Regions from separate parts of the Lysinibacillus telephonicus genome, predicted to be linked through region 1. Evidence: riboswitches for the same ligand, from Rfam matches in the RefSeq annotation. Region 1 holds a riboswitch; each other region holds the start of a gene.
The links. Region 1 has a riboswitch for cobalamin ahead of cobJ (precorrin-3B C(17)-methyltransferase). Riboswitches for the same ligand answer to the same signal wherever they lie in the genome.
Positions count from the first base shown of each region.

Region 2: linked by a shared signal. The riboswitch ahead of MKY04_RS09510 (ABC transporter substrate-binding protein) and the one ahead of cobJ (precorrin-3B C(17)-methyltransferase) in region 1 are both predicted to bind cobalamin.
Region 3: linked by a shared signal. The riboswitch ahead of MKY04_RS18725 (FecCD family ABC transporter permease) and the one ahead of cobJ (precorrin-3B C(17)-methyltransferase) in region 1 are both predicted to bind cobalamin.
Region 4: linked by a shared signal. The riboswitch ahead of MKY04_RS13235 (ABC transporter substrate-binding protein) and the one ahead of cobJ (precorrin-3B C(17)-methyltransferase) in region 1 are both predicted to bind cobalamin.

Region 1 is NZ_CP155468.1:300,677-302,884, reverse strand. It holds gene cobJ (precorrin-3B C(17)-methyltransferase) at 1-1,348, opposite strand, end outside; cobalamin riboswitch at 1,524-1,701, opposite strand; gene rhaS (rhamnose ABC transporter substrate-binding protein) at 2,075-2,208, opposite strand, start outside.
Region 2 is NZ_CP155468.1:1,994,943-1,997,150, reverse strand. It holds gene MKY04_RS09510 (ABC transporter substrate-binding protein) at 1-1,196, opposite strand, end outside; cobalamin riboswitch at 1,394-1,587, opposite strand; gene MKY04_RS09505 (arsenic resistance protein) at 1,676-2,208, opposite strand, start outside.
Region 3 is NZ_CP155468.1:3,845,397-3,847,604, reverse strand. It holds gene MKY04_RS18730 (YitT family protein) at 1-223, opposite strand, end outside; cobalamin riboswitch at 399-575, shown strand; cobalamin riboswitch at 736-913, shown strand; gene MKY04_RS18725 (FecCD family ABC transporter permease) at 1,049-2,092, shown strand; gene MKY04_RS18720 (heme ABC transporter ATP-binding protein) at 2,085-2,208, shown strand, end outside.
Region 4 is NZ_CP155468.1:2,740,046-2,742,253, forward strand. It holds gene MKY04_RS13235 (ABC transporter substrate-binding protein) at 1-836, opposite strand, end outside; cobalamin riboswitch at 977-1,151, opposite strand; gene MKY04_RS13240 (Fur family transcriptional regulator) at 1,237-1,647, opposite strand; gene MKY04_RS13245 (metal ABC transporter permease) at 1,654-2,208, opposite strand, start outside.

The DNA.
Region 1 (2,208 bases):
CATTAAAGCCAATGTTTAATTGTTTTGGTAGATTCATGCCGCCAAATTTTTCTTGAAGCGCCTCTGCATATGGAATTGAATCGGCCTTTTCTCCGTAGCAGAAATCACACGCTTTAATGTTTGCAACATCTCCTATTGGAGCAATTAAAAACCCAACTGATTGCAGCTTATCGGTAATCGCTGTCGGATCAGTAGTAGGAATTTTTAGGTGAATTTGATGTTCAGGTGTATACTCCATTGTCCCTTCTTCACCAACAATATCAGCGAGTGTTCGCATCTGTTCCGGGGTAAAGAATTTATTTGCTACTCCTGGACTTACTGCAACTTCAAAAATCGACTCAATCGCCTGTTGTACAATTTTTTTCTCCTGTACTGCTGTCGATGAACTACCTTTTGTTAAGAGTGAAACTGCTAATTGAGCCATTTCCAGTGAAGATTTTTTCGGTTGCTGAATTGATTTTTCTTTAGGCTTCCTTTCAATACGCTCATACCCCGATGGTGCCTCTCCTGTTTCCTGATCCATTGCCCAAGGCTCTGCCTCTTTTTTCAAGCGTTGATGTGGGCGCAATGCCTGCTTTTCCTCACCCAGTGTATATTTTCTTTGGTAGCCCCGAGGAGTAATCATTTTATTGTCATAAAAGAAGGTTGTTGAATTTCCAACAATAACTGTAGTTAACATGCCGATATCATGATCCAACATTTCTGCCAACGTTGTTATAACAATATTTTGACGGTCGCGATAAGCACTTTTTACTAGTCCAACAGGTGTATCAGGAGATCGATACTCTAGTAAAATTCTCTGCGCTTCAACTATTTGTCTTGTTCTTCTACCACTTTTCGGGTTGTAAAATGCAATAACAAAATCAGCCATGGCAGCGGCTTCAATTCTTTTTTCAATCAATTTCCAAGGTGTTAAATGATCGCTTAGACTTATCGTGCAAGAGTCATGCATAATTGGTGCACCTAGTAAACTAGCACAGGAATTAATAGCTGAAATTCCAGGAACAATTTCAACCTCAATCCCTTCCTTTTCTGTCCATCCAAGCTCAATTAAAACTTCATACACAAGCCCTGCCATTCCATATACGCCTGCATCACCGCTGGAAATAACAGATACGATTTTTCCGGCTTCTGCTTGTTTAACTGCTTCCTGTGCCCGAGAAACCTCTTCAGTCATTCCGGTGCTAATAATTGATTTAGCTGTAACAAGATGTTCAATAAGCTCGACATATGTTTTGTAGCCGATGATAAATTCACTTTGCTGCAAAGCGTCTATTGCCCGTTTTGTAATATGTTCATAATCCCCTGGACCAAAACCAACAACGAAAATTTTCCCTTTTTGCAATATGATTCCTCCTTAAAATCCATATATTAAATACGTCTCTTTACCATCTCTTAAAGAAGGTATCTTAATAGAAAAAGGCCTTTACTCTCGGAAGGGAGTAAAGGCCTGATCATTCATATAAGAACAAACAAAAATAGTATAGTATACTACTTTACCTAAACTTCTCCCTCCGAAAAGTTTGATTAAACGTTATCAAGCAGGTTTCCTGACTTAAGCTTCGTTTTACTCTCACACCTTCCCAAATTTATGGTGGCATTGTGATTTCATCAGCAATTACAGTAGCGGGGGCTGTACCAGATTTGCACTGGTTTCCCTTTTACCTCGAAAAATCGAGCACTTAATAACCTATTTAGTTGTAAAATAATAGTATGAATTAAAAATATCATATTACAATTATAATAAAAAGAATAATTATCTATTTTTTAAAAAATATAGAAAAATGGAAATCTTAATACTGCACTGCAGTACAGCGCTATCAAATGAATTTTTTTGTAAATGATGACTAATCCTAAAATGAAAAAGTATGCAATTCCTATGCGTTCTCTCAAGCTATAAATTAGAGTTATCCCCAAACGTCCCCAAATAAATAGTAAAAATTTCTACCTATAATAAAGAAAAAGCTGCTCATTTTCAAAGGTAAAAATGAGCAGGTTCTTATTGACTATTTCATATTATTAGTGTAGTAAGCTTTTAAGAAAACAGAGATTTTTACCACACATTATCTTTTAATTAATATACATCTTTCCATTCGCTAATATTTGAAGAATCAAATTTAAATGGATCCCCAAGCATAATTTGCGTTCCATCCCCATCTTCTACAACCTCAAAGGAACCTAGTTCACCTATTTCAAACGTTTCGCCCA
Region 2 (2,208 bases), 1.7 Mb from region 1:
TCTATATTTTCTACTTGGCGAATATTTACCTTCATCCCGTGTTCGAGTAGTTTACTTTGAATAACCTCTGCCATCACTGTTAGCTCCGGGCGTTGTGGGAATGTTAAAAAAGTAGCTTCAAAGACTTTTCCGTCTTTTTCCCACATACCATCCGTGTTTTTTGTCCAACCGTCTTGCTGCATTAATTGGTCAACTGATAGATCTTCCTTTGTTTCACTTAATTGTCCAAATGGTAATACTGGTGAAAACGGACCAACTGCTGCGGTTCCTTGCCCTTTCATAACAGAATCCACAATTTCTTGGCGTGGAATTAAAGAATCGACAGCTTTTCGTACAGCTAATTGCTTAAATAATGGAGATTCCATATTGTACATTACTAAATGTGTTCGTAATGATTGAGCTGTTAAAACTTCAAAGTTATCATTTTTTTCTAAGACTTCAATGTTGTCAACTGAAATATCTGTTGCTCCATCAACCTCTCCTGATTGTAAAGCCATCAAACGCGTATTACTGTCTGAAATAAACTTAATTGTTACTTCATCTAGTTTTGCCTTTTCTCCCCAATAATCTTCATAGCGCTTAACAATTAGAGATTCGTCTTGGTTAAATTGCTTTATAACATATGCACCTGTAAACGCTGGATAACCATCCTTATTATCTAGAGAATCCACATCTACGATAGTCGTGCCTGGGTCTGCTAAATTTGAGATTAGTGCAGCATTAATTTCCTTAGTTTCAATTTTTAGCTCTGACTCCGATACAACTTCCATTGATTTAATTTTTAATAAATCCTTTGTTCCTTGGTTGTTGTCAATGGCATGTTGTAATGAATTCATCACGGACGTTGCATCCATTGCTTTACCGTTATGGAATGTTACATTCTCCTGCAGTTGGAATAACCAAGTTGTATCATCCACTTGTTCCCATGATTTTGCCAACCATGGTGTAGGAGTTAAATCTTCACTTAATTTAATTAAAGTTTCCGCAGCACCTGACCGCATTATCTCCCAGCTATCGCCACTATGTGGATCTAAACCAGATGGACTCCAAGAAAACGCTAAAGTTGCGGTTTTGTCAGTTTCTTCTTTACTTGTTGCAGCTACCTGTTCTTCTTTTTTAGCTGAGCACCCTACTAACGCAAGAATGCATAGCGCCATGTAAAACCATGTAATCAAGCTTTTGTAGCATTTCTTCATTTTTTCTTCTCCTCCTAAAAATGAATTGTTTATAACAAGCTACTTTACATGTGTACAACTGTTAACAATTCAAAATAAAAAGCACTTCTGACAACTTAAGAGGTCAGAAATGCCTTGGAAAGATAAAAAGGTAGTGTCGAAAAAGCGACGAAGTATTATCCGCAAACCAACCACCTCCCTAATCTCCCGTAGGTCTCTCAGTGATATTTAAATAGGCAGGTCTCCTGACTTATCCTCTTCACAACCTACGCCTTCCCGTTTTGTTCAAAAAACAGTGGCATCAAGCAGGTTGCTCTGAATTACAGTGGCGGGAACCGTGTTGGATTTTCACCAATCTTCCCTTTTAAGCCATACTTAAAATATGTATAGCACCTATTAAAAATTCTGAAGTTTTCTATATACTACCATAAAATAAAACAATTATGTTAATTAATTTACTATTTTTGCAATTAGAATTAGCTATTGTAATAATAACTAATTTATCTCATATTATTTTTTGGAGAATCTTTCAATATCAAATTAGGTACTGCCTTCATATAGATTAATTCTCCCATTAACTCCACAATGGTTTGTGTTACAATCACAGCCGCTGCTATCTTTGCCCAGGACTCAGGTAAAGCTAATGCCAAAGGAAGAACAACAAGTGAGTTTCGTGTTCCAATACTAAAAATCAGTGCTCTCCCTGCATCCTTATCCAGTTTAAATATAAACGCGATTAAACGGGAAACAAATGGTGTGATAATTAAATACAGAAAATAAATTGGAATTACACGTACAATTACATCGAAATCACTATATACCTTACCTATTTGCGATGCCACAACAGCGATTAATACTAACGCCATAAATGGAACTGGCAGCCATGCTGTGGAATGTAAAACTCTTTCTCCTAGAACCTTCTTTTTAGCCCACAATTGAGTAATAACAGCTATTAATAATGGAGCAACTATTAATAATAGAAATGCTTCTAAAAATGGCTCCACGTGGACTATTCCCACCATATCTTCACCTA
Region 3 (2,208 bases), 1.1 Mb from region 1:
TAAAAAAATAATTTTTATATTTAAACCATGCCAGTATAAAGATTGGGATGCTTAGTACAATAATCATTAAGCCAATTTTTAGTCTGAATAAATAGTGCAAAATTAGTGAAAGCCCAATGATACCACCGTCTAAAATTTCATAAGGGGTTAAAAAGAGATTTATTCCTATAGCTAAAAAAATGCTACCAACAATAATAGCGAAACCTTTCTTTAAATAATACATGCACTTCTCCTTACAATCGGACATGCACCATTTTATGATAAAAACATAGAGAAAATGTATACAGAGGAGAAAACGGGAATAAGTTAGTATCTTATACCGCTTACAATAATATCTATTTGTTCTTTTAATAATATTTCTATTAGTGTAAAACTGTGGTATGGTATTTTTAAAGATTAATTGAATATCGTTATTAAGTGCTCATAATGTTGAGGTAAAAGGGAAACTAGTGAGAATCTAGTACAGCCCCCGCTACTGTAATGGCTGATAAAATCACAGGACCACTCTTTTTGAGGAAGGTGTGAGAGTAAAGAGAAGCCTAAGTCAGGAAACCTGCTTAATAATGTAAACTAAACTTTTCGGTGGGAGAAGTATAGGTGAGTCAGTTTACAATACGTTTGTGTTTATTCACATTCTTATGTATATGTGTACACAAGCCTGTTTTCCCCATTAGAGGAATTCAGGCTTTTTTGTATGCAGGAAAAAGTCTCCTTTCTAAATTTATAGGTCAAATAAAATAATATTGTTCATCGGTATAGTATTTTTACTATTTAAAAGGGAAGTGCGATGAAAAGTCGCCACGGTACCCGCCACTGTGAAACTGAGCAATAAATCATATCCACTGCATATGCGGGAAGGGATTTGTTTGCTATGAAGTAAAGTCAGGAGACCTGCCGAATGAACGAAAATGTACCTACGGGATTATAGGAAGCATTGTAATTCATATATTCTTTGCTTCCGCATGTAAACATTCCGCTGTTTACATGTTTTTTATTTACCGAAAGAAGAGTGGTTGATCCATTAACTTTTTTTATGGGAGCAAAAATTATGATAAAAAAACATTTTTCTATTTTTCTGTTATTGCTAATTCTGATTACATTTGCATCCATTGTAGGGGCAATATTAGTAGGTTCAGTAAATATTTCGCCAAGTATTATATGGGATGTCCTCTGTTGGAAGTTAGGATTTACTAATTCGCTTACAGAGGCATCCATAGCACAATCGACAATTATTTGGGAAATCCGTCTTCCAAGAATTTTATTGGCAATAGCAGTAGGTGCTGGATTGTCTATTAGTGGAGCAGCTATTCAGGCGCTTGTACAAAACTCAATTGCAGATCCATATATTCTAGGTGTTTCCTCTGGGGCGTCAGTAGGTGCAACAGCTGTTATCATACTAGGTGCATTTTCATTTTTGGGAAATTGGGCATTATCATTAGCGGCTTTCATTGGTGCACTTATAACTGTATTCATTGTATTTTTGTTAGCTCGTGTTGGAGGAAGGACATCGATAATACGTTTATTATTGGCAGGCATCGCTATCTCACTTATTTTTTCAGCAATAACGAACTTTATTTTAATGATGACAAAAGATGCGGGGGGGATGAAGGCTGTAATGCATTGGATGTTGGGGAGCCTTGCTGGTGCTAAATGGTCTAATATACAAATTCCAATCCTTGTTTGTATTGCGGTTTTTCTATTTCTTTACTGCTTTACAAATTCACTAAATGCGCTGCTTCTTGGGGAAGAAACTGCAACAACCTTAGGAATATCATTGGAAAAATTCCGATTAATTGTCATTGTCAGTGTTTCATTATTAACGGGAGTACTTGTTGCTGTAAGCGGTACGATAGGCTTTGTTGGATTAATTATTCCTCATATTGTTCGAATGCTAGTAGGATCACATTATCGTTATGTATTGCCTTCTAGTGCATTAATAGGAGCTATATTTTTAATATGGGCGGACACACTTTCACGTATTATTATTGCACCGGAAGAAATGCCAATAGGAATTTTAACAGCTCTATGCGGTGGTCCATTCTTTATATGGCTGTTGAGGAAGGAAGGTTATACCTTTGGAACAAATGACTAAAAATTTATATGAAATCAATAGTCTTAACTATTCCTTACAAGAAAAACAAATATTAAATAATATTCAATTAGTCCTTCCTGAAGGGGAATTTATAGGGTTGATTGGACCAAATGGCA
Region 4 (2,208 bases), 2.2 Mb from region 1:
TGTTTATTTTGGATTGCTGTTATTGTTGACCAGCCTGCACGTGATAATATTTCAGCTTCTGGGTTTTCTGCATAATTTACTGTAGTAAGAATTACTTCCGGATTTACATTAATGATATCTTCCTCTGTAACTGAAAACCAACCTTCTTGCTCTGAAAATACATTTTCAATACCAGCAGCATCCATCAACTCTTGTTGGAATGTATTAGAACCAACTGACCATACTTCTGGAGCTGGTGAAATTTCAAAGTATACTTTTTTCTTTGTTTCAATAGTTGCAGTTTTTTCTTGTACCGCGGCAATTTGTGATTTTATCGTCTCTACAATTTGTTGTCCTTGTTCTTCTACGTCCATAACTTGTGCGATTTGTTGAATATCTCCATAAACATCTTCAATTGTAAGGGCAGATTCGATGACGAATACTTTAAGCCCTGTACTTTCTAATTGCTCAATTTGTCCTTCATTACTGCTAGATGCAAAGATAATATCCGGATTCATTTCTACAATTCGCTCGGCATTCACTGTTTCAAAATCAGCTACTTGCTCAATTTCAAGTACTTCTTCGGGATATGTATCATTTTGTGTTACACCGATAACTTTGTCCCCAGCACCTAGTTCAAATAAAATTTCTGTATTACTTGGCAATAACGATACTACTTTTTCAGGTACTTTATCGAATGTTAGTTCAATACCTCGATCATCAACCACAGTATAAGACTGTTGTTGTTCATTTTTGCTATCTTTTTGTGTAGTCGTTGTTTCTTCATTAGATGCACACCCAACTAATAATAATGATATTACAAGTAGTGCAAACCATAAATTTTTAAAATATTTCATCTTACTTCCTCATTTCTTTGTCGTTAAAGAGCCTTCTACAATAAAAAAGCCATCCGAGAATGGATGGCATTAACTTACAGAATATTCACATGGATATTCAACAAATTTTGCCGTACATTCTCTTTAGTTCCGAAGAGGTTTGTTACGATCAGAAAAAGACTGGTCTCCTGGCTTGTGTGTTTTTCTAATAGATGATTTCTAATTTGACTAAGAGCACACCCTTAAAAACTACACTTACAGTTGCGGACACAGCTTCGGCCTTTAACCGAATTCCCAATTTAGCGTTTTTTGCGCGTCTTTTCCCTGCAAACTTATTCACTTAATATGCAATGTACCATACTGCCCTCAATAATTGAATAGTTATTTTTGGCTACTAGTAGTTTGCAACAAAATAAAAGTATTATTTACAATTTGCACATTTACCGTAAATTTCAAATTTATGAGATTCAATTGTACAATCTGGCAACTTTTCGTTAATCATTTCCATTGGACAAATAGGTATTTCTTTTACTTTTCCACATTCCATACATATAAAGTGGTGATGGTGGTGTTCTGATTCACACTGCATTCTAAAGTTTCTTTCACCATTGAGCTCTGTTTCTTCTAATATTCCTAAGTCAACAAATGTTGCTAAATTACGATAAATTGTATCGAAGCTCATTCCAGGAAAATCTTTTTTCAAAACTGTCAATAGGTCCCTGGCAGTTAAATATTTATCAGTTTCTTCAAACATATTTAAGATAAGCTCTCGTTTATCTGTTTTTTTATAACCGTTTTCTTTTAATTTTTCCCAAGCTCGCGAAAGATTCACAAAAAACTAACCCCTTTCCGCCTTTATTTTTAATACGCTCTTTTTACCGATGATAACTAAAAATAAAATGATAATTGATGTTACGACTATTGTACCACCTGGAGCTAGATTAAGATAAAACGCACTCACCAATCCAATGATGACTGCTGCTTCCCCGAATAAAATCGAATAAAATATCGTTTGCTTAAACCCTTTTGCTATACGCATACTTGCTGCAACAGGAAGCGTAATTAAAGAAGAAACTAATAAAATGCCGACAATACGCATACTTGCTGCAATAACTAATGCGACTACAATCATAAATAGCAAATGAATCCATTTTGCAGGCAATCCACTTGCCTTTGCATATTCTTCATCAAATGATAATACAAACATTTCCTTGAAAAATGTAAATAGAAATACAAAAACAACAATTGCGATAAAAATAACAATCCACAAATCATGCCTTGATACTGCAGAAACAGAGCCAAATAAATAACTCATCATATCAGTATTAAATCCACTTGCCAACGAGATAAAAATCGCACTCAGTCCAATACCACCGCTCATAATGATTGGAAT